3 regions of the Bifidobacterium catenulatum DSM 16992 genome follow, and region 1 is predicted to be linked to each of the others. Evidence: riboswitches for the same ligand, from Rfam matches in the RefSeq annotation. Region 1 holds a riboswitch; each other region holds the start of a gene.
The links. A riboswitch is a leader RNA that binds a small molecule or an ion and turns the genes downstream of it on or off. The one in region 1 is predicted to bind thiamine pyrophosphate.
Positions count from the first base shown of each region.

Region 2: it holds a riboswitch for thiamine pyrophosphate, as region 1 does, so the genes downstream of both, thiC (phosphomethylpyrimidine synthase ThiC) here and tenA (thiaminase II) in region 1, are expected to answer to the same signal.
Region 3: it holds a riboswitch for thiamine pyrophosphate, as region 1 does, so the genes downstream of both, BBCT_RS06280 (hydroxyethylthiazole kinase) here and tenA (thiaminase II) in region 1, are expected to answer to the same signal.

Region 1 is NZ_AP012325.1:1,251,747-1,259,381, forward strand. Features, by position in the region: gene BBCT_RS05400 (ATP-binding cassette domain-containing protein) at 1-766, shown strand, start outside; gene BBCT_RS05405 (pyridoxal phosphate-dependent aminotransferase) at 837-2,000, opposite strand; gene ppgK (polyphosphate--glucose phosphotransferase) at 2,156-2,923, opposite strand; gene BBCT_RS05415 (glycosyltransferase family 2 protein) at 3,167-4,180, opposite strand; TPP riboswitch at 4,297-4,407, shown strand; gene tenA (thiaminase II) at 4,400-5,167, shown strand; gene BBCT_RS05425 (YhbY family RNA-binding protein) at 5,293-5,598, opposite strand; gene BBCT_RS09640 (hypothetical protein) at 5,665-5,796, opposite strand; gene BBCT_RS05430 (energy-coupling factor transporter ATPase) at 5,790-7,635, opposite strand, start outside.
Region 2 is NZ_AP012325.1:1,029,754-1,037,388, reverse strand. Features, by position in the region: gene BBCT_RS04435 (5-methyltetrahydropteroyltriglutamate--homocysteine S-methyltransferase) at 1-11, shown strand, start outside; gene BBCT_RS04430 (arsenate reductase/protein-tyrosine-phosphatase family protein) at 157-531, shown strand; gene BBCT_RS09150 (hypothetical protein) at 584-733, opposite strand; TPP riboswitch at 904-1,007, shown strand; gene thiC (phosphomethylpyrimidine synthase ThiC) at 1,208-3,850, shown strand; gene BBCT_RS04420 (LysR family transcriptional regulator) at 4,296-5,219, shown strand; gene pyrE (orotate phosphoribosyltransferase) at 5,346-6,041, opposite strand; gene BBCT_RS04410 (dihydroorotate dehydrogenase) at 6,070-7,020, opposite strand; gene BBCT_RS04405 (dihydroorotate dehydrogenase electron transfer subunit) at 7,022-7,635, opposite strand, start outside.
Region 3 is NZ_AP012325.1:1,464,428-1,472,062, reverse strand. Features, by position in the region: partial or broken gene BBCT_RS06285 (thiamine phosphate synthase) at 9-752, opposite strand; gene BBCT_RS06280 (hydroxyethylthiazole kinase) at 882-1,751, opposite strand; TPP riboswitch at 1,742-1,851, opposite strand; gene BBCT_RS06275 (glycine--tRNA ligase) at 2,144-3,619, shown strand; gene dusB (tRNA dihydrouridine synthase DusB) at 3,649-4,878, shown strand; gene ftsZ (cell division protein FtsZ) at 5,055-6,296, shown strand; gene BBCT_RS06260 (cell division protein SepF) at 6,327-6,806, shown strand; gene BBCT_RS06255 (YggT family protein) at 6,900-7,181, shown strand; gene BBCT_RS06250 (DivIVA domain-containing protein) at 7,290-7,635, shown strand, end outside.

The DNA of each region.
Region 1 (7,635 bases):
TCCCGAGGGGGCGCGTGATGTCACGTTCACGCTTGACCAGGCCGGCCACACGTATGAGGATGGCAATATCGGTTTGAAGCCGACGTCGTTGACGATCACTCCGGAAAGCAAGCGTGTGGCCGTGATTGGGCTGAATGGTTCCGGTAAGACCACGTTATTGCAGTTGTTGGATGGCGCGTTGGCCGCGACGTCCGGTTCGGTACGCGTCGACGCGGATGGCGTTGCATACGACCCGTCGGCGAAGCGTGATCTGAAACGTATCGAATCGATGATTGGTCGTGTTCGCCGCGAGGAGATTCCGAACAGTTATTACAAGGCGGATTCCATTCGTGAGGCGATTGATGAGCCGTTGAAGAAGCATAAGGTGCCGGAAAGCGAACGTCAGGCGATTATCGGCAATCTGTTTGCGCATTTCGATTTGGCTGCGGTCGCGCGCGAGTCTGCTTCCGCGTTGGACAGCGAGAAGCGCCATCTGCTGGCGATTGCTTCCGCATTGAGCTTCTCTCCCGCAGCGATCGTTGCCGACGAGCCGACTAAGGGTTTGGATGAGGTGGCGTCCGCGCATGTGGCGAAAGCCTTGTTCAGTTACGACAAGCAAGTGGTGTTCGCCACGCATGACACGGAACTGATCACACGCGCGGAATATGCGATCGACCGCACACTGGTGGTCGACGACCATCAGGTGGTGTTCGACGGTGGCCCGCATGAGGCCGTCGCCTTTTACACAGATCTCATCCGAGCCAAATACGAGGCAGCCAAAGCCTGATTCATATTCCGATCGATTCGTATTGGCCGCTGTACCGTCATTGGCGTTAATTGCGGCACAGCGGCACGATTCAAGCGATCATTGTGTTGACGGTGTCAAGCACCACTTGCACATTATGCCGAAATTCGTCGGATTCCGGCAGCAGCGAAATCGCAAGATAGCCGTTCGAAGTCATATCAAAGAAGTAGCCGGGTTGGCCTGAAATTCCATGGCGTTCGATCATGGCCAATACCAGCTCGTTCTCGTCGAGTACGCTCGGCACGCGTAACAGCACGTTCCATCCACCCTCGGCACGCAATACGCTGACCATACCGTTTTTGTCGGCGTTCAGCATGGCATGCAATGCGGTGAGATTGGCTTGCACGCGGTTTTTTACGCGCGTAGTCTGAGCTGGAGCCTCCTGCAGCATGAGGGGAATCTGTTTGGCGATGATTTCGCTCATCGGCAGATAGTCGTCGGCGATCACGTCGAGCCTGCGCCTGGCTTCTTCCACCTCTCCTGCCGGGCCGGATACTTGGATCCAACCGACTTTGGCGTGCGGCGCGGCCAACGTTTTCGAAAACCCGTCCAACGCGAAGGTCAATGCACCTTTCTCTCCCGCAAGACGCGCGTTGCCGTCGAATGGTTCCAGATCGTAGTCGTAGAACACCTCGTCGGCGATGATGGCCACCTCATGGTCGTGGCAAAGCCGCACGATGGCTTCACGTTCCGACGGTTTGACATATGAACCAGTCGGATTATTGGGGTTAATGAGTACCAGTGCGCGGATACATTCGCCTTCTTCACTTTCAAGTGCTTCGCGCAGTTCGGCCACATCGATGTACCAAGATCCGTCGAATCGCTGCTGGTATTCGATCATGTCGACACATTCGAGTCGTGCGATCGATTCGATGAGAGGATAGCCGGGTTTCGGCGCGAGCACAGCATCGCCGGCGTCGCACAGGAGTTTGATCAGCCACGAGTATGCTTCGGACGTTGAGCTCAGTATGTACAGGTCTTCGACGGCAACATCATTGCCTCGCCCTTGAAGGAATGCGGCCAACGCTTCGCGCGCATACCGTTGGCCGTGTGGCTCAGCGCCATATATGTCTGGCAGAAGTTCCGGCGCGAGCGCATGCTTGGTTGGATTGGAGTCGTTGAGTTTGCCGAGCGTGATGCCGCTTGTTTTGGCTTCCGCTTCCGCTTTGGCGATGGGATTGGGCTCGCTGATATCGACTCTGGAGGAAAAACGCATGGTCTCCACCATACTCCTTGGGTTGCGCAAGTCGTTACGTCAAGCAAGATGGTATGCCTTCGCTTCACAAATGTTGACGGTATAAGCGAGAGCCGCCCGACGAATCGGACGGCTCTCGCTTATACGAAAGTTGGGAACCTTAATGGTTCACGGCATCACTTCTGCTTGGTGCTTGCGTAGTACGCGGCACCGATGATGCCAGCCTCATTGTGCAACTTGGCTGCAACGATCGGGGTCTTGATGTCGATGTACGGCAGGAACTTCTCAGACACACGAGACACGCCGCCGCCGACGACGAACAGCTGCGGATCCAAGTAGAACTCCATCAGGGAATAGTACTTGGTCAGTCGCTTGGCCCACTTCTTGTAGCCCATATCAAGCTTTTCACGGATAGAGGATGCCGCGTACTTTTCGGCGTCGCCCTTGCCTTTGAGCAGTTCCAGGTGGCCAAGCTCGGTGTTCGGGATGAGTTCGCCGTTGAAAATCAGCGCCGTGCCGATACCGGTACCCAGCGTGGTTGCCACGACCAGACCATCCTGGCCCTTGGCCGCGCCGAACTGCTGCTCGGCAAGGCCTGCCGCGTCAGCGTCGTTCACCACGGTGACTGGACGTCCGCAGGCTTCGGAGAACACTTCTGTGACGTCCACGCCAACCCAAGACTGGTCTAGGTTGGCCATGTAGCCGAGCTTCTCGCCCACGTGGATCGGCGCCGGGAAAGCGATGCCAACCGGAGCGGATTCGGGAACCTCGAAATGCTCGAGCTGCTGGCGAACGATTTCACCGACGGCCTTCGGAGTGGAAACTTCCGGAGTAAGAATCTTCAGACGCGGTTCGGCAAACTCGCCCTTTTCGAGGTTAACCGGGGCTGCCTTAATGCCGGAGCCTCCAATGTCAACGCCAAACGCCTGTGCAGTTTCAATCATCTTCGACCTCTCCTATCAAGGTACATAGTGGGTGTTATCGAACCGGTAAGCGCCATAGTAACTCGCCCCATGCCCCAAAACGCGCCGAAAAAGCATAAATGGTGAATACGATTGCATAATTTTTCGCAATGAAATGATTCATTCTGCAACTTTTTTCTGCAAACGATTCGCCCCATGTCAACTCAACGCATCGGCATGGGGCGAATCGTAAGAAGATGACCGTCTGAAGACGGCGCAACCGCATCACTTGAGCGGCGGCATCGGCTTCCAATCCGGATCATGCAGCAGCTTGCGTGAATCCCACCAACCCTTGGCTATCTGCACCAAGCCGGTCTTCACATGCTCTCGGTCCACCATCACCAGACGGATGACTTCCTTGGCGGCGGTCAGCAGCGTACCCAGACCGAACATCAGCGGACGGTAATCGCCGAACGCCATGAAATAGCGCGCCATGTAGCCTCGGTTACGCATGATGTGGTAACGGTTCATGTCAGAGGTGGAGTTGAGCTGGCGCACGCCGGCGATATCCCAATTGCCGATTTCACGAGTGCGGCGCAGGATCACGTCGGGCACCACAATCGGGTTGGTGACTTTGCTGGCGCGGTAGCCGTACATCGTGTCGTCCCAGTAGATGAAGAAACGCGGATCCGGCAAGCCGATCTGTTCGACGATGTTGCGGCGGAACAGACCCCCCTCGAAGCACAGGGTGTCCATCACGCGGTAGCCGGGGCGTCCGAATGCGGCCGGAGCGATCGGATTGGGGATGCCGAGGGAAATGATGAAATCGTATTGCCAGTAGAACGGGCCGCCGTCATAGTCGTATCGGCTGCCTTGGATCACATCATGGCTGCCGGTCCACTTGGCAAGTCGTTCGATGGCTTCGGGCATCACGGCCACATCGTCGTCCATCACCCAGAACCATTCGGATCCCAGCTCATATGCCTTCTTCACACCTGCGGAGAATCCGCCTGCGCCGCCGAGGTTGTCGGATTGAGGCGCATACACCACGCGACTTTCGTTGCCCGATTGGTCGGCGATGGTATTGCCCCACTGCGCGGTGACCGCTTCACGGAAATCGTCGACCATGCCTTGGGTCGCATCGCTGTGCTCGTTGTCAACGACGACGATACGCCATGGTGCCACAGTGAGTTTTTCGATGGATTCGAACAGGGTGGCGAGCAGCTGCTGACGCTTGTATGTCACCACGACGATAGCCAGCTTTTCGATGGTGTTCTTCGCAACTTGCTTTTCAGTCATACGTTCTATTCTTGCACTCGCCCTCAACCGAACATCGCCTGTGTTCGCATCATGCGGCACGATTCCATTCGGCGGACAGGCTCTTGCACATTTCGGACGGCTTTGCCATAATATACGGCGTAATGCAGGGGAACCCGTGTTTGTCGGGTTGAGATAGGCCAAGTGAGGCCTGAACCCTTTGAACCTGATGGTTAATACCAGCGTAGGGAGGCATGTCTAATGACTGCTGTGACATCAACAACCAATTTCGATTATGAGTTCGACGCCGCCAAAGGCATCCAACGCAACAATCTTCCTCCGTTCGCGCAGCGCATGCGCAAGGCTGCTGACCTGGTTTGGGAGGAAGGCTACCAGCAGCCGTTCATCCGCGAGCTTGGTGAAGGCACACTGCAACGCGAGCGTTTCGCCTTCTATCTGCTGCAGGATTTTCGTTATGTGAACGATTACGCCAGAGTGCACGCTTTGGGATTAGCCAAGGCCACCGACCCTGAAATCATGGCGTTCATGCTCAAGGTGCAGAACGGCGCCCTGCAGGTCGAGACCGAAGTACACCGCTCCTACTTGGCCAGCTATGGCATCACCGAAGAGCAGATGAACAATGTGCGCCAGTCGGCCTTCGCGCGTGCCTACACGTCGAATATCCTTTCCATCGCCTATGGCAAGGATATTCTCGACATTCTTGTGGCCGTGCTGCCGTGCGCCTGGGTGTATGCGGATTATGGTTACCGTCTTGCCGCCGAGTTTGCCGACACGCTTGACGACAATCCGTACAAAAGTTGGGTCGACATGTATAAGACCGACGAATTCTGGCAGGATTCCGTGTGGCTGCTCGAACATATCGAGAAACTGGTAGCCGACGCGAGCGAGGAGCGCAAGCGCGAGCTGATTGACATTTTCGTGACCGGCGTGGAGAACGAGTACATGTTCTGGGCCAGCGCGTACGACATGCAGTACACGTGGAAGCCCGAATGGAATCAGGAGCGCTGACACCGCTCCATCGCATGTTTTCCTGACTTCCGATTGTTTATTCTCATTGCAATAGGGCGGGTGCCTTCTGATTGGTTTTCAGAAAGCACCCGCCCTGTTATGTTTGGTCGCGTCAGTTTCCCGCTTTATTCGCGTACGAGACGAATATGCTCCACGTCATCGCGATAGGAGCGGCGATAGAGCACGAAACGGTTGCCGATAACCTGTACGAGTTCCGCGTTCAGTTCTTCGGCCAGCCCCTCGCCCGCTTCCTTGGCAGTCAGTCCGGATCCGTCGAGCACGGAGCATTTGATAAGCTCACGCTTTTCAATGGTCTCGTCCGCCTGCTTGATAGCGGTTTCGCTCAAATCGTTCTTGCCGACCTGGATGAGCGGATTGAGCTTGGTAGCCAGGCCACGCAGCTGCTTGACCTGCTTCTTGGTTAATGCCATAACTTGTTCCATTCCTATTTATGATGCTTGCTCAAGAGTAGCGTGAGGGCAGTAAAATCTTGCATATCACTCCCCCGCGCCTTTGATGGCGTTCACACCGTCTTCGATGTTCTTGCGCGTGTTCAGACGTGCTTCTTCGGCGGTTTCGCTTTCCAATGCGATCAGTGGAGCGCCATGCCCATCCGAAATGCTCAGCATAGTCCAGCGATCAGGGTCAATGCGGCAATGTACGACACACTCACACCGACTACGGCGATGTCATGTTTGGCGATCCGCATGATTCGCCAGTGCGTGCGCATGATGCCTTCCTCGTAACATCGTGCGTCGAGTGCGAGGCTGAGATTATCGGCATGACGTATCGCTCCTGCGAATACCGGAATGATAATGGCGGTTATCGCTTTGATCCGCTGTACGAATGTTCCTGTTTCAATGCTGCCGCCTCGGGCTGATTGCGCATCCACAATGGCTTTCGCTTCGCTTCCTAACGTGGGCAGGAACCGCAATGCGAGGCTCATCACCAACGCGATCTCCTGCGCATGGATGCCGAATTTTGCGAAAGGTTTGAGCAACGCTTCGAATGCGTCGGTAATGGCCGTGGGAGTGGTCGTGGCAAGGAATACCGCTCCGACGATAATGACCGCAACGAATCTGCAGGCGTACAGTATAGCGATACGCACACCGTCGTCGGTGATTGGAATCGGTCCGATGTTCGTAAGAACATTGCCGGATCGTACGAAGAACACATTGAGCAGTCCGCAGAACACGAACAATGCAAGGAACATGCGAATCGATTTGAACAGTTGTTTCACGCCGATGCCTGATGTCGCAACGATCATGCCGGTCAACAGTGCGGCCACCAGTAACTGCCAGAAGGAGCGGATGGCGAATGCGGAGAACATGACCGCCAACGCGCTCACCATCTTCACGCGCGGGTCAAGCCGTTCCATAAAACTGCGGTTTTCACGGACGTCTCCCTTTGCATGTCCGGAGCCAAGCGTGTGCAGATTCTTCGAACCTGCCGTTTCGGAAGTGACATTGGTTCCGATATCTCGAGTGACGTCATTACCGTTTTGTCTACGATCAAGTGCGATCACCCGATCGGCGAGCACATCGATTTCCGTTTGCGAATGGGAAATGATGAGTATGGTGATGCCTTGTGCGTGGAGGGTTTGAATGAGATTGTGCACGCAGGTTGTGGCTGCCTCGTCAAGCCCCGCGGTCGGCTCGTCCATAATAAGGATCTGCGGTTGGCATGCGATAATGCCCGCTATGGCGGCAAGTCGTTGTTGTCCGCCGGAAAGATCGAATGGCGAACGATCGGCAAGATGTTCGATATGCAGCAGCGTCATGGCTTGATTGACGCGTTCGGATACTTGCGTTTCGTCAAGATGTTGGTTGCGTGGTCCGTAGGCGATATCCTCGGCTACGGTTTCAGCGAAAAGCTGACGTTCGGGATGTTGCATGACATAGCCGACGGTGGCGCGCAGTTTCTCGCGGTCCGCACGCTTGAGCGACTGCATATTGCCGTTGGCGCGTTGACGTGCGACGGGAATGGTATTGATGGTAATGTTGCCGGATTGCGGCTGGTCCAGCGCGCAGAGAAGACGCGCGAGGGTGGTTTTGCCTGCACCGTTATGCCCTGTGATGGCCACGGTTTCACCCTTATTGATGGTTATGGAAAGCTTATCAAGCACAGGCTTGCTACTGTTTGGATATTGGTATATCAGATTACGGATTTCAATGATTGGTACAGCTGATGTTGGCTTCGATGCACCATTTGCAATATTGGATTTGGCAATTGGATTGTCTTCTTGCGCTGTGTCTGATTCGTCCATTTCCGGAATACTTGCAGTATTACCGCGAGCGCTTTGCACGATACGCCCGTTATCCAGGCGAATGATGCGGTCGGCATTGACGAATTCGTCACGATGGTGGGTGACGAGAATGATGGTTGTGCCGTACTGCTGCAATTCGTCAAGAATATGCATGATGTCGGCACGGCCTTGCGGATCGAGCATGGCGGTAGGCTCGTCGAGC
Region 2 (7,635 bases), 220 kb from region 1:
GGGGCGAATAATCCAAGCCAATGCCCGGTACGACCAGCTTATGCCATGGTCGCACCGGGCATTGTGTTATTCGATGATGTGGACGCGGAGCATTGGACGAAACGTATAATACGGAACAGCAATCGCGAAATCATAACATCGCAGACAGGGGAAGCTATGAGAAAAGTGGCTTTTATTTGCGTGCATAATTCATGCCGCAGCCAGATTGCCGAAGCGTTGGGAAAGCATTTACGCGGAACCGATTTTGATTTTTATTCCGCAGGTGTGGAAACCAAGCCGCAGATCAATCAGGATGCCGTACGACTCATGAGAGAGCTTTACGGCATCGACATGGAGAAAACGCAATACTCCAAACTGATTTCGGATATTCCAAAACCTGATATCGCGATTTCCATGGGCTGCGACGTGGGATGTCCCTATATCGGCAAGGCTTTCGACGATAATTGGAATCTGTCAGATCCAACCGGGCAAAACGATGAGGCTTTCATTACTGTTATCCGTCACATCGAAGAGAACATCATGAAGCTCTAAAGGGTCTTGACCAGCATCCGTTCGACGCCAACCAAGACCCTTCCAAAGCATTTTAGGTGAACACCATCGTATTGCGGATGAAAGTGTCGGCATAGTCGTACGGATGGTCGGCGACTTCCTCGGCACTGACCATGCCTCCCCGGCCGCTTCCGGCATACCCCTCAGAAAAGCTTGCCCGACCAGTAACCCAACTCACACTCATCAACACGATCCGTCATATCGAAGTGGCCTGCAAGGAGAGTTTCGCTGTGAGTTGCGCGGCAAGGACGTAATACTGATGAAGACGATGCATGCGAAAGTGACGACTGGCCTGACTCATCTATGGGCTTCGATGAAAGTTACGTCCAGTGCAGGGCGTAAGTTCATAGCCAACACATAAAGCAGGGGGGCTCCCCTAACGGAGCTGAGATAGGCGAATGCCTGACCCTTTGAACCTGTTGGTTAACACCATCGTAGGGAGCGGAGAATGAGTGCCACAGCACACACGCATTGCCAGCGTCAATTGGCATCCGTAAGAGTCAACGCAACAGGCGCGTCAGCTAAACAGCCTGCATCGCGAAATCATTAATCGTAATTTCGTTTCCATCCCATGTATCCAAGAATGCGGGCGTGTCAGCATACCCATTTACTGACGAATTCAAATTTTCCCAACCCAAAACAGCATAATCAAGGGGGAATCATGAACAATTATCCATATGCGTCGATGCGAGACAGCTTCGACCTGAGCGCCTATCTTGTGGTAGGACCGCAGGATTGCAAAGGCCGACCGATCACCGACGTTGTCGATGATGCGTTGCGCGGGGGCGCAAGCTTCATCCAACTTCGCGCCAAAGACGCTGATGCGAAGGATCTTACCGACATGGCGCGTGATATCGCGCAAATCATCGAAGACAACAATAAGTCGGATTCCGTGGCATTCGTAATCGACGACCGTGTGGACGTGGTCTGGCAGGCCCGCAGCAAAGGCATCAAGGTCGACGGCGTTCACATCGGACAGACCGATATGGAACCGCGCGAAGCCCGTGCACTGCTTGGCGAAGATGCCATCGTGGGATTGTCGGCGGAAACGGAAAGCCTGGTCAAACTCATCAACGAATTGCCCGACGGCTGCATCGACTATATCGGTGCTGCGCCGTTGCATGTTTCCGTCACCAAGCCGGAAGCGTCCGTAGGCGGCAATGACGGTTCCGGTCGCACGCTTGACGAAGAGCAGATCAACACTATTTGTTCAGCCAGTGGTTTTCCGGTAGTGGTAGGCGGTGGCGTGACCGCAGATGATATGGAAATGCTAGCGCATTCAAAGGCGGCAGGCTGGTTCGTGGTGTCCGCGATTGCAGGAGCCGATGATCCGGAAGCCGCAACCCGCAATATGGTAGCGCGCTGGAAAGCCGTACGTAGCGACGCAAAGCACGGGTACGCACCACGCATGAAAGCCCAGAAAACAGCGGAAATCAACCCTGACAACACAGCCGACGGCGCATCCGGCGAAAAGAAGTTCACCAATGCGAAGGAAGCCAAGGCCGCATCCAAGCTCGCCAAGCAACAGCGTGTCGACATTGCCGCACGCGATTCCAAGCAGCGAGACAAAGCCCATATTCGTAAAACCACGCCGGTGCATTTCGAAAACGAATTCGGTTCCTACGATCTGCAAGTGCCGTACACCGAAATCAAACTGTCTGACACGCCTGGCGTCGGACCGAACGCACCATTCAAGGATTACAACACCGAAGGTCCGAAATGCGATCCGAAGGAGGGTCTCGCTCCCCTACGTCTGGACTGGATTCTTGACCGTGGAGACGTCGAGGAGTATGAAGGACGTCGCCGCAATTTGGAAGATGACGGCAAACGCGCCATCAAACGTGGCAAGGCTTCCAAGGAATGGCGCGGCCGCCAGCATAAGCCGATGAAGGCCAAGGATCATCCGGTGACGCAAATGTGGTACGCACGCCACAACATCATCACACCGGAAATGCGCTATGTGGCGGAACGCGAGCATTGTAGCGTGGAACTGGTGCGCAGCGAACTGGCCGCAGGACGTGCCGTCATGCCTTGCAATATCAACCATCCCGAAGCCGAGCCCATGATCATCGGCTCGAAGTTCCTCACCAAGCTCAACGCCAATATGGGCAATTCGGCGGTCACTTCGTCTATTGACGAGGAGGTGGAGAAGCTCACGTGGGCCACCAAGTGGGGTGCCGACACTGTAATGGATCTGTCTACCGGCAACGACATTCACACCACTCGTGAATGGATTTTGCGCAACTCCCCCGTGCCGATTGGTACCGTGCCAATGTATCAGGCGCTCGAAAAGGTGGAGGATGATGCGTCCAAGCTCAGCTGGGAACTGTTCCGTGACACGGTGATCGAACAGTGCGAACAGGGCGTGGACTATATGACGATTCATGCCGGTGTGCTGCTGCGTTTCGTGCCGTTGACGGCGAACCGTATGACAGGCATTGTTTCGCGTGGCGGTTCGATCATGGCTGAATGGTGTTTGCAGCATCATCAGGAAAGCTTCCTGTATACGCATTTCGATGAATTGTGTGAGATCTTCGCCAAGTACGATGTGGCGTTCTCACTGGGTGATGGACTTCGTCCGGGATCGCTTGCCGATGCGAACGATGCGGCACAGTTTGCCGAACTGATGACTTTGGGCGAGCTTACCCAGCGTGCATGGGAACACGACGTGCAGGTGATGATCGAAGGGCCTGGCCATATTCCGTTCGACACCGTGCGCATGAACATCGAAATGGAAAAGGCGATCTGCAAGGACGCGCCATTCTACACGCTTGGACCGCTCACCACTGACACCGCTCCCGGCTACGACCACATCACGTCGGCGATCGGCGGTGTGGAAATCGCCCGCTATGGTACTGCCATGCTGTGTTATGTGACACCGAAGGAACATCTTGGGTTGCCGAATAAGGACGATGTGAAGCAAGGTGTGATCGCATACAAGATCGCCTGCCATGCAGCTGATATCGCCAAGCATCATCCGCATGCCATCGACCGCGACAATGCCATGAGCAAGGCACGTTTCGAATTCCGTTGGCTCGACCAGTTCAACCTGAGCTACGATCCGGACACCGCCATCGCGTTCCATGATGATACTTTGCCGGCCGAGCCTGCGAAAATGGCGCATTTCTGTTCGATGTGCGGTCCAAAGTTCTGCTCCATGGCCATCAGCCAAAACATCCGCAAAAAATTCGGTAATGCCGAAGCACAGGAGAAGCTCGTCGCCGACGCGCAAACCATCGCTGCCGGCATGCAAGCCATGAGCGAGCGCTTCCGCGAGCAGGGCGGCCATCTGTACCAGTAGACCGAACTGTAGTAGGTTTTTGTGACGAACGGGATTGTCTGGTGTGGTAGAAGGCCGGGCAATCCCTTTTTGTTGCTTGTATGGCGATACGGAGCACTCCGATAGAGACACTCTTTTGAGTGTAAGACTGACCCGTCAAGCCGGTCTGTCTCCATTGAGCGAATATCTGGCTGGTTTTGTCGAGCACGGTTTTGGTGGTCTCCAACTGTGTGCGGGCCTCGTCAATCTACACTTGCACGGAAACCAACTAGGATGATGCGGAGTCAATCTACGCTTGAGCGATGGAAAGCTGCGTCTGCGCGGTCACCGCTTGCTGCACCGCGTCTATTTCGCTTTGCTGCAATTGGTTTTCCGTATCCTCGATCTGTGTGATCGGTAGTCCACTATCCAGACAAGAGGGTATAAGTGCTCCCCCACAGTCAGCACATGGCTCTAACCTGAGTTTATGACTCTTCTTCAGCTGAAATATATTGTGAAGATCGTGGAATGCGGTTCCATGAACGAAGCCTCGCACGAACTGTACGTGTCACAGCCCGCGTTGAGCTCATCTGTGAAGGAACTCGAGAACGAGCTTGGCATCGAGATCTTCACCCGCTCGTCGCAAGGCATCGCCTTGACCGTGGACGGAGCGGAATTCCTCACCTACGCGCGCCAGGTGCTCGACCAAGCGTCGCTGCTCGAAGAACGTTACAAGAACGCGAAGCCACGCAAGCAGCTGTGCTCCGTGTCCACACAGCATTACATGTTCGCTGTCGAAGCGTTCGTGGAAATGATCAACTCCATCAAATCCGACGAATACGAGTTCACCATTCGTGAGACGCGCACCAAAGACATCATCAACCAAGTGGCGAACATGCTTTCCGAAATCGGCATCATCTATCTGTCCGATTTCAACAAGGACGTGATCGGCAAGATGTTGCGCGAAAAGCATTTGGAATTCCATCCACTGTTCCGCGCCCCGTTGCATGTGTTCATTTCGCGCAGCAATCCGCTGGCCGGCAAGAAGAAAGTCACGATGGACGATCTGAAGCCGTTCCCGTTCATCCAGTACGAGCAGGGCGAGGAGGGCAGCTTCTTCTTCGCCGAAGAGGCGGTCTGGCCGGAATACTCTCCCAAGCAGATCAACGTGACCGACCGTGCGACGATTCTGAACTTCATCATCGGTCTGAACGGCTATACCGTGTGCACCGGCATCGATAACGGCGATCTCAACAATGAGAAAATCGTGACCGTACCGCTTGACACCGATGAGACCATGCTGGTCGGCTGGATCACGAACGAGCGTGCAAAGCTGTCGAAGGCCGCGGAAAACTATTTGGAGAAGCTCAAGTCGGTGGTGGCCGACCATGGATACAACCTGATCGACTGAGTGCACATCGACTGGATGCACTCTGCTATGAGATATGAAAAGTGCCTCGCACCGATGCTTTCGATTGGTGCGAGGCACTTTTTTACATGTTCGACTATAGGATCCTATACGATTCACCTATGGAATTCAGGCGCCATACTGCTTCAGATAGGCGTCGGCAGCGGCCTTGATATCGTCGGTCACGTACGCGGTGCCGTCAGCGGTTTCGATATGCTGGCCGGCTTCGAAGATCTCACGCACATTGGCGATGGCGAACACCGGGAAGCCGAACTCTGCTTCGACTGCCTTCACCGCGGACATGTCGGAATCCTTGGTCTTTTCCATACGATCCACGGAAAGCACCAAGCCAACGACCTCCACATTCGCTTCGGCTTTGAGCTTGGGAATGACCTCGCGTACTGCGGTGCCTGCGGTCATCACATCGTCGACGAGCAGCACCTTCATACCGTCGGTCAACTGGGTGCCGACCATCATGCCGCCGTCGCCATGATCCTTCTTCTCCTTGCGGTCGAAGGTGTAGCCGACTTCCATACCGTGGTCGGAAGTCAGAGCGATTGCGGTGGAGACGCCCAGCGGAATGCCCTTGTAGGCAGGGCCGAAAATGGTGTCGATGTCGTCCGGTAGATTGCCTGCTTCGATTTCTGCCGCGATCTTCTCCGCATAGAATGCGCCGAGTGTGGCGATCTTACGTCCGTCGTTGAATGCGCCAGCATTGATGAAATACGGCGACTTGCGACCGGACTTCAGCGTGAACTCGCCGAATTTCAGTGCCTGTGCTTCCAGCAGGAACTTGGTAAAACGGTGGTCGAGGGATTCAGTCATGTCATGCTCCTTTGATGAATAATCGAGGTCAGCGCCAAGTTTCGCCCTTGGCGAGCTTGTCTGCGAGTTCGGGGCGTGCGTCGAGTAGGTCGTCGAGTTCGCGGGCCACGCGCAATGGTGCGGTCGGTTCGAACAGTGCGGCTGCGCCGACTTCCACGGCGTTCGCGCCGGCATACAGGTATTCGAGCGCCTTCTCACCGGAATCGATGCCGCCGATGCCGATGATCGGAGTTTTCGGTAATGCGGAGCGGGTCTTCCACACGGCCACGAGTCCCATCGGCAGCACGGCCGGTCCGGAAACGCCGCCGGTCACATGGTCGATGATCGGCTCTCCAGTGCGAATGTTAATGCGCATGCCAAGCAGTGTGTTGATCATGCTCAGCGCGTCGGCGCCGCTTTCCACGGCCGCTCGGGCAGGCACGGTGATGTCGGTGACGTTCGGCGTGAGCTTGACAATCATCTTCTTGTCGGTGAGCTTGCGCAGTCTGGTGATCAGACGGCTCAATGCCACCGGATCGGTGCCGACGCTCATACCTCCGGCGGACACGTTCGGGCAGCTCACGTTGATTTCCAGCATGTCGGCAGGCGAATCGTTCAGCTTGGACACGACTTCGACATAGTCGTCATCGCAGTGGCCGGCCACATTGGCGATGACCGTAGCGTTGATGGCCTTGAGCTTGGGCAGGTCGTCTTCCAAATAATGGTCCACGCCCGGGTTCTGCAGGCCGACCGCGTTGATGTTGCTGGATGGGCCTTCAGCGGTACGGATGCCGGGATTGCCTTCCCATGGCACCGGGGAGACGCCCTTGGTGGTGACCGCGCCCAGTTGGCTCACGTCGTAGAACCAGCGGACCGCCGCATACTGGAAGGTGCCGGAAGCCGTGGCGACCGGATTCTTCCACGGCACGCCCGCCACCTGCGTGGAGTGCTTCCATTCGTACGAACCGTACAGGTTCTCATGCTGGGTATCGTCGATCATCTCATTCACCCCATCCCAAACGTTCACGAGTAAATACCGGACCGTCGGAGCAGACCTTCAAACGTCCATCCAACGTGTCGACCGTGCACAGCACGCAAGTGCCATAACCACAGCCCATGCGCTGTTCCAAACTCAGTTGGCATGCCATGTCACGCTTCGCGGCCCATGCGGCCACGGCTTTCATCATCGGTAGAGGTCCGCAGGTCAGAATCACCGGCTTAAGCTCGCCACCGAGCAACTCGTCTTCGATACGGTCGAGCAGGGTAATCACATTGCCTTCGCTCTCGTCGATGCTGTACACCTTGTCGGCATACTTGCCCACGTATTCGTCGCCGAAATGCACATTACGGTAGCCGAACACCGCGGTGCTGACCGCGCCTTCGACGCCGGCAATATGCTGCGCCGCATGCACGAGCGGAGGCACACCAAGGCCACCAGCCACCAGCACATAATTGGCCGGCTCCTTGGTTTTGAACGAATTGCCAAGCGGACCCATCACACGAATGGTGTCTCCCGGCTTCAGCTGCGCGAATTCGGCGGTGCCCTTGCCTACCACGGCGAACATGAGGCTGACTTCGTCGCCATCGGTTTCGCAAACGCCGAACGGACGCGGCA
Region 3 (7,635 bases), 210 kb from region 1:
TACTTGTGCGGCACGTGCCCGTGCTTTGCGTCGCCGCGCACGGCCTTCCACCGCGAAACCATATTGCGGGTCGCTTCTTCCGGATCGCTTGCGCCGGCGATTGCCGACACAACGAACCAACCGGCTGCCTTCGAATGCGCGAGCATCTCCATATCGTCGGCGCTCACACCACCGCCGACCACAACCGGAAAATCGCTCGCATCGCAGATCGCATTGATCTGTGCCTCGTCGAGCGTATGTCCGGAACCGTCGTTGCCGCCCACGGAAGCTTCCGGCTTGGTGATGGACACATGCAACGGACCTGCCCCGATGTAGTCGATGCAGCCGGCAGGTAGCTCGTTGATGAGCTTCACCAAGCTTTCCGTTTCGGCAGACAAGCCAACAATGGCATCTTCCCCAAGTAGCGCGCGGGCTTCCTGCGGTTCCAAATCAGTTTGCCCAATATGCACGCCGTCAACCTTGATGCCCTTGTGCCGTGCTTGCCAGACTACGTCCACACGGTCGTCGATCACGAACGCCACGGAATCGGATTTGCTGTTGTGTTCGATAACCTGTGCGATATCGCGTGCCATGCTGGTGATATCTTTCGCGTCGGTATCTTTGGCCCTCAGCTGGATGAACGTTGCGCCCCCGCGCAGCGCGTCCTCAACCACGCTGGTAATCGGTCGTCCCTTGCAATCCTGCGGGCCGACCACAAAGTAGGCGCTCATATCGAATGTATCGCGCATCGATGCATATGAATAATTGTCCATATAATCACCCTTCTCGGTAAGTGGTTCGGAAAGCCTACAATGTGAAACCGGCATTCGTCCGTTTTTCCGCATACGCAATTGCCGAACTCTGCATAACATGCCGCATGGTATGCAGAGTAGCGGCAAAGTCTAGTCGATGATGATTTCGGAGGCGGCGACTTCCTCGGCGGTGACGTTCCAAAGCGCATCAAGCAGCGCCACTTGGAAGGATCCCGGGCCTGAAGATTTGGCTTCGGCGATTTCGGAAGCTCTGTTGTACAGCAGCGAAGCGGAAATCGTAGCCACCAACGGTTCCGCTACGGCTAAATATGTTGCGGTCACGCCGCCAAGTGAGCAGCCAGCGCCGGTGATCTTCGTCATCATCGCGCTGCCGCCTGGCAGACGGAACACATGCTCGCCGTCGGTCACCAAATCAACCGCACCGGAAACAGCCACCGCACCAGCGCCGATGGGGGAGCGTTTCACAAGATGGCGGGCCAGCCTCTTGGCCGCATCAACGGCTGCATCGACCTCGTCCACAGCCTCCACGCCTGCCGGACGCGTGCCGGGAACGGTAGAATCGTTTTGAGCAAGGCCCCACATCGCATCGAGTGCGATGATCTCACTCGCATTGCCACGCACGATGGTTGGCGTATAGGTGCGGAACGATTCAAGAATGGCGGTACGGGTTTTGCCGATGCCCGCGGCGACCGGATCTAGCACCCACGTCTTGCCGTTCTTGTGCAGTTTGTAGGCGATTTCCGGCAGCGCATCTTTGAAGAACGGCAGCAGCGTGCCCACATTGATGTAGTTCGATCCGGCGATTTCCGCAGTGTCGATTACATCGTCCGGCAGAAAGCTCATGGCGGCAGTACCTCCGGCGGCAAGCTGCGCGTTGGCCACAAGATTCATCGTAACGAAATTGGTAAACGACTGCGCCAAAGGCGTGGTCTCTCGTACTCTGTTGACTGCCTGCACAATCTGTTTGCGCAGCGTTGCCGAAAATGAGTCATCGCTCATTGTCTGCTCCCTACGTTGGTCCTAACCAACAGGTTCAAAGGGTCAGGCATCCGCCTATCTCAGCTTCCACTTTCGTCGGAAAGCCCCCCTGCATGTACATAACGTACTCAACCTATACAAAGGCCCTGACACTGGAGCGGTCCAGTCGATTCCGGGATCAGGTGAATGCAGCACGTTCTCGTAAATATTAGGTGCGTACGTAAATCTCATAGGCAAATCTGAATAAGAAAACCGTGATGATTGACTGCAATATCTGGCCGCTGCTGCTTGACAACGACACTGTTGAAGGCGAGAACGCCACGAAACAGTAACGCGGGTGGCGTTCTGTCACCGCGTAAAGGTAGGCTTTGCGCTTGTAAAGACCCCAAACCGTTCAAACCAGAAGGTGCATTGTGGCTGTATCCAAACTCGATGAAGTCGTATCCCTCGCCAAGCGTCGTGGCTTTGTTTTTCCCGCCGGTGAAATCTACGGCGGAACCCGTTCCGCGTGGGATTACGGTCCGCTCGGCGTCGCGCTGAAAGACAATATCAAGCGTGAATGGTGGCGTTCCATGGTCGTCACCCGTGGCGATGTGGTGGGCGTTGACACGTCCATCATTCTTCCGCCGGCCGTGTGGGTGGCTTCCGGCCACGTGTCCGTGTTCAACGATCCACTGATCGAATGCCTCAACTGCCACAAGCGCCACCGTGCAGACAAGCTTGAGGAATCCTATGCCGAAAAGCATGGCGACAAGCTGCCGGAAAACGGTCTTAAAGATATTGTGTGCCCGGATTGTGGCACCCGTGGCAACTGGACCGAACCGCGCGACTTCAACATGATGCTGCGTACCCACCTCGGACCGGTCGAAGACGAAAACTCGCTGCACTACCTGCGCCCGGAAACCGCGCAGGGCATTTTCGTGGACTTCAAGAACGTGATGACCTCTTCTCGTTCCAAGCCGCCGTTCGGCATCGCCAACATGGGTAAGTCCTTCCGTAATGAAATCACCCCGGGCAACTTCATCTTCCGTACCCGCGAGTTCGAACAGATGGAAATGGAATTCTTCGTGGCTCCGGGCACGGATGAGGAATGGCACCAGTACTGGATCGATGCACGTACCCAGTGGTACATCGATCTTGGCGTGAAGCCGGAAAACCTGCGCCACTATGAGCATCCGAAGGAGAAGCTGGCTCACTATTCGAAGCGCACCGTCGACATTGAATACAAGTTCGGCTTCCAGGGATCCGATTGGGGCGAACTCGAAGGCGTAGCCAACCGTACCGACTTCGACCTTTCCGCGCATGCCAAGCACTCCGGCGAGGATCTGAGCTACTTCAATCAGGCCACCGGCGAAAAGTACGTGCCGTACGTCATCGAGCCGGCCGCAGGCCTGACCCGCTCTCTCATGGCCTTCCTCGTTGACGCCTACGACGTTGACGAGGCACCGAACACCAAGGGCGGCGTCGACAAGCGTACTGTGCTTCGCCTTGATCCTCGCCTGGCTCCGGTCAAGGCCGCCGTGCTGCCGTTGAGCAAGAAGCCGGAACTGCAGACCGTGGCACATGATCTGGCAGCCGACCTGCGTCAGCATGACTGGATGATCGACTACGACGAAGCCGGTGCGATCGGCCGTCGCTACCGCCGTGAAGACGAAATCGGCACCCCGCTGTGCATCACTGTCGATTTCGACACGCTTGACGATCAGGCCGTCACCATTCGTGAACGTGACACCATGCAGCAGGAGCGCGTCGCACTCGACAAAGTGGCCGATTATGTGGCTGCACGCATTGGCGAGAAGCATGTGCGCTATCCGCAGCTACCGGTTGAGATGGGCGGCGAGGCTTGGCCTGAGTCCGTTAAAATCGCCGAAGCCGGTGGCTTGTACTAAAGCTGGTTACTGGTTACCATAGCGTTCTTATGCCAGATAGCATTGTGACTGCTTGCGAGGAATCCGACGTGCTCGACCCGCGTACCGACGCGGTGAGGCCGTCGGTTCCTCCGATTATTAAGCCTGTTGATTTAGGGCCGGTGCATGTTGAAACGCCGGTGGTTCTTTCGCCTATGGCGGGAGTGACTAACTGGCCGTTCCGCGTGATTTGCGAAAGCTACGGGCCGGACGGTCTGTACGTGGCTGAAATGATTACCGCGCGCGCGTTGGTTGCCCGCAATCCCAAAGCATTGCGGTTATGTCATTTCGCTCCCAGCGAGAATATCCGCTCGCTGCAACTGTATGGCGTGAATCCAGCAATCGTGGAACAGGCTGCGAAAATCGTCATCGATGAAAACATGGCTGACCATGTCGACCTGAATTTCGGATGTCCCGTGCCCAAAGTGACCAGACGCGGCGGCGGTTCGGCGTTGCCATGGAAGATGGATCTGTTCCGCGAGATCATCCAACGCGTAGTCAAGGTTTGCGACGCGGCCAATGTGCCCGTTACGGCGAAGATTCGTGTCGGCATCGACCACGAGCATGAGACGTTCCTTGAAGCCGGGCATATCGCGCAGGAGGAAGGTTGCAAGGCTGTTACCTTGCACGCGCGTACTACCGCCGAATATTACGGTGGGCATTCCGACTGGAGCAGAATCGGCGAATTGGTCGAGGCGCTTGATATTCCAGTGTTCGGTAACGGTGACATTTGGGGTGCGAACGATGCGCTTGCCATGGTTGCCGAAACCGGTTGCGCTGGCGTTGCGATCGGCCGTGGTTGCCAAGGCAGGCCGTGGCTGTTTGCCGATATTAAGAACGCGTTCGCTGGCAGTGAGAAGCGTGTCGACCCTACGCTGGGAGACGTGTGCCGTGTAGTTGAACGTCATGCGGAATTGTTGACTGAATTCTATGATGGCGATGAGCAGATGGCCGTGCATGATCTGCGTAAGCATATCGCGTGGTATCTCAAGGGATTCCCCGTTGGGGGCTCCACCCGTCGCGCGTTCATGGAATGTGAAAATCTTGAGGATGTCAGAACCGAAATAGGCAAGCTGGATCCAGACACCCGTTTCCCCGAACGAGTGGTCGACAAGCCAAGGGGGCGCGTACGCTTCGCAAAGAAAGTGCATTTGCCTTACGGGTGGTTGGAATCACGGGAAACGACGCACGATGAACGTCAGGCGTTGTTCGGTGACGATCCTATGGATGCCAGTTATTGAACATGACATGCTGATGTGGTTAAATTGTGTGGGGGCGCCGAAAGAAGATACATCTCAGGCGAAATGAACACGTTAGCAGTAAAAAAGTGAAAAAACGTCGTTACACACGACGAAAAGCGCGCGTATTACGGCGCGTCTGCGATAAAGTTGTGCGTAAACGCGAGTGACAGGAGACTATGGTGAGCGAGATTGCCCAGACTGACAATTTCAATGACAAGACGAACATCAAGGTTGTCGGTGTTGGTGGAGCTGGCGGTAATGCCGTCAATCGCATGATTGCCGAGGGTCTTCAAAGTGTTGAATTTATTGCGATCAATACCGACGCGAAGGATCTGATGCGTTCCGACGCTGATGTCAAGATCTCCTTGAACGATGCCACTAGCCGTGGTCTTGGCGCCGGTGCTGACCCGGAGAAGGGCGCCAAGGCCGCGCAGGATCATCAGTCTGATATCGAGGAATCGCTCAAGGGCGCCGATATGGTGTTCGTGACCTGCGGTGAGGGTGGTGGCACCGGTACTGGCGCAAGCCCGATCGTGGCTCGTGCCGCACACCAGCAGGGTGCGTTGACCATTGCGGTGGTTACCCGTCCGTTCAGCTTTGAAGGCCCCCAGCGTGCGGCTTCCGCAGCACTTGGCATTGAGAATCTGCGCAAGGAAGTCGATGCGTTGATCGTGATTCCGAACGATCGACTGCTTGAGCTTTCTGATCGCACCATTGGTATCGTCGATGCGTTCAAGACCGCCGACACCGCGTTGCTGGCAGGCGTGCAGGGCATCACGGACCTGATTTCTTCCAATTCGTACATTCACGTCGACTTCAACGACGTCAACGCCATTCTGCGTGGAGCGGGCACCGCACTGTTCGGCATCGGTTCCGCTCGGGGCGAGGATCGCGCTACCCAGGCCGCCGAAATCGCCATCAGCTCTCCGCTGCTGGAAGAAAGCATCGAGGGTGCTCACGGCGCTTTGATCAACATCGCAGGTCCGTCCGATCTGAAGCTGCAGGAAGCGGCCGCCGCCACCCAGCTGGTGGGCAAGGCCATCCACCCGGAAGCGCAGATCATTTGGGGTCTTTCCCTCGACGACGCCTATGGCGACGAAGTGCGTGTCACCGTCATCGCCGCAGGCTTTGACGCCAACTCCAAGAAGGCGGCTCAGACCGAGGCCCAGAAGCAGGCCGAGTCTGCGGAAAACACGATTCCGCTGTCGGCGCTGTCCGCGGCTCCGAGAGCGGCGGCTCAGCCTCAGCCTCAGCCTCAGCTCATTCAGACTCCGGAAGCCCCGAAGGTGCAGCCGCTGTCCACTTATATTCCGTCCACTCCGGAACCCGTCGTTCCGTCATTCGATCAGACCACCGAGCATGAGGTGGTGTCTTCGAGCGACGCCGGCGATTTGGATATTCCGGATTTCCTGCGCTAAAAGCAACGCGCAGACGCGAAAGGATCGTTTATGGCAGGTTTTATGAAAAGCGCGATGTCCTATTTGGGCATGACCGACGTTGCTGAGGGTGACGAGGATTTCAGCGAGGAGGATGAGAGCAGTGCAACCTCGTTCGATTCCGACCATTCCGTGACCCCGATGGCTTCGACGCCTGCCGCGACGTCCGTTCCGCGCGAACAGACCAAAGCCAACCCGTTCCAAGGAGGAAGGGTGAGCCGGATCACCACGATTCACCCGAAGTCCTATGAGGACGCGCAGCTGGTCGGGCGTGCCATTCGTGACGGCGTTCCGGTGGTGCTGAACCTAACTGGCGTTGCCGAGGCCGTTGCGTATCGCATTGTGGACTTTTCCGCAGGCGTGGTTTTCGGCGTGCGTGGCTCCATCGAGCGTGTCACTCCGCGCGTGTTCCTGCTGAGCCCAGCCCAGGTGAACATCAAGGTCGAAGAGCCGCAAGCGAATAACTCGTCGCACGATCTGTTCGTCGACTGACGTAGACGAAAGCCATTGCGAAAGCAGACTGTGCAAAGTCTCCATCAGCCATGATGGAGACTTTGTTATGTTCTGTTGCTATGGTGGTACTCCATGATTCTGTCTTTGATTGGTAGCATCGTCCACTTTCTGGTTAATGCCTACATTCTGGTGCTGTTCATTCGCATGATTCTCGATTGGGTTGCCGTGCTGGCTCCGTTGTGGCGTCCACGGGGGTTGGCTGCATCGCTGATCGACGCCATTTACCAGCTGACGGAACCGCCGCTGCGCTGGCTACGCCAATATATCCGCCCTATTCCAATGGGTCCCATCTACTTCGATGTGGCATTCATTGTTCTTTATTTCATTCTCATTGTTATTGATTTCCTCATTTAATACATGTCAAATGCCGATTTTTCGCAAAAAATCGGTGGTTCCGTGCTAGAGTCAACAAATGAAAGCAACAACAGCAAGGCATCAAGCCCAAAGCGAGGTGTAAGATTTATGGCTCTGTTGACGCCGAAAGATATCAGAGAGCATACTTTCCAGACCGTAAGGTTCAAAGAGGGGTATGATGTCGACGAAGTCGACGATTTTCTCGATCAGGTAACCGAGACGGTGGAGGCTCTAGGCAAGCAGGCGGTCGCCAGCGGCCAAGCTACTCAGTCCCTCGGCCCGGATGTTGCGGGGCTCAACTCCAAGATTTCCGAGCTCAGCGCTCAGGTTCAGTCCCTGCAGCAGGAGAACGCGACATTGAAGTCCGCCTCCGAGCAGGCAGCCGGCGCTGGTGATCAGGCAGCTCAGGCCGCACAGGTCGCAGCAGCCAAACTCACCGAGGCTGAGGAAAGCA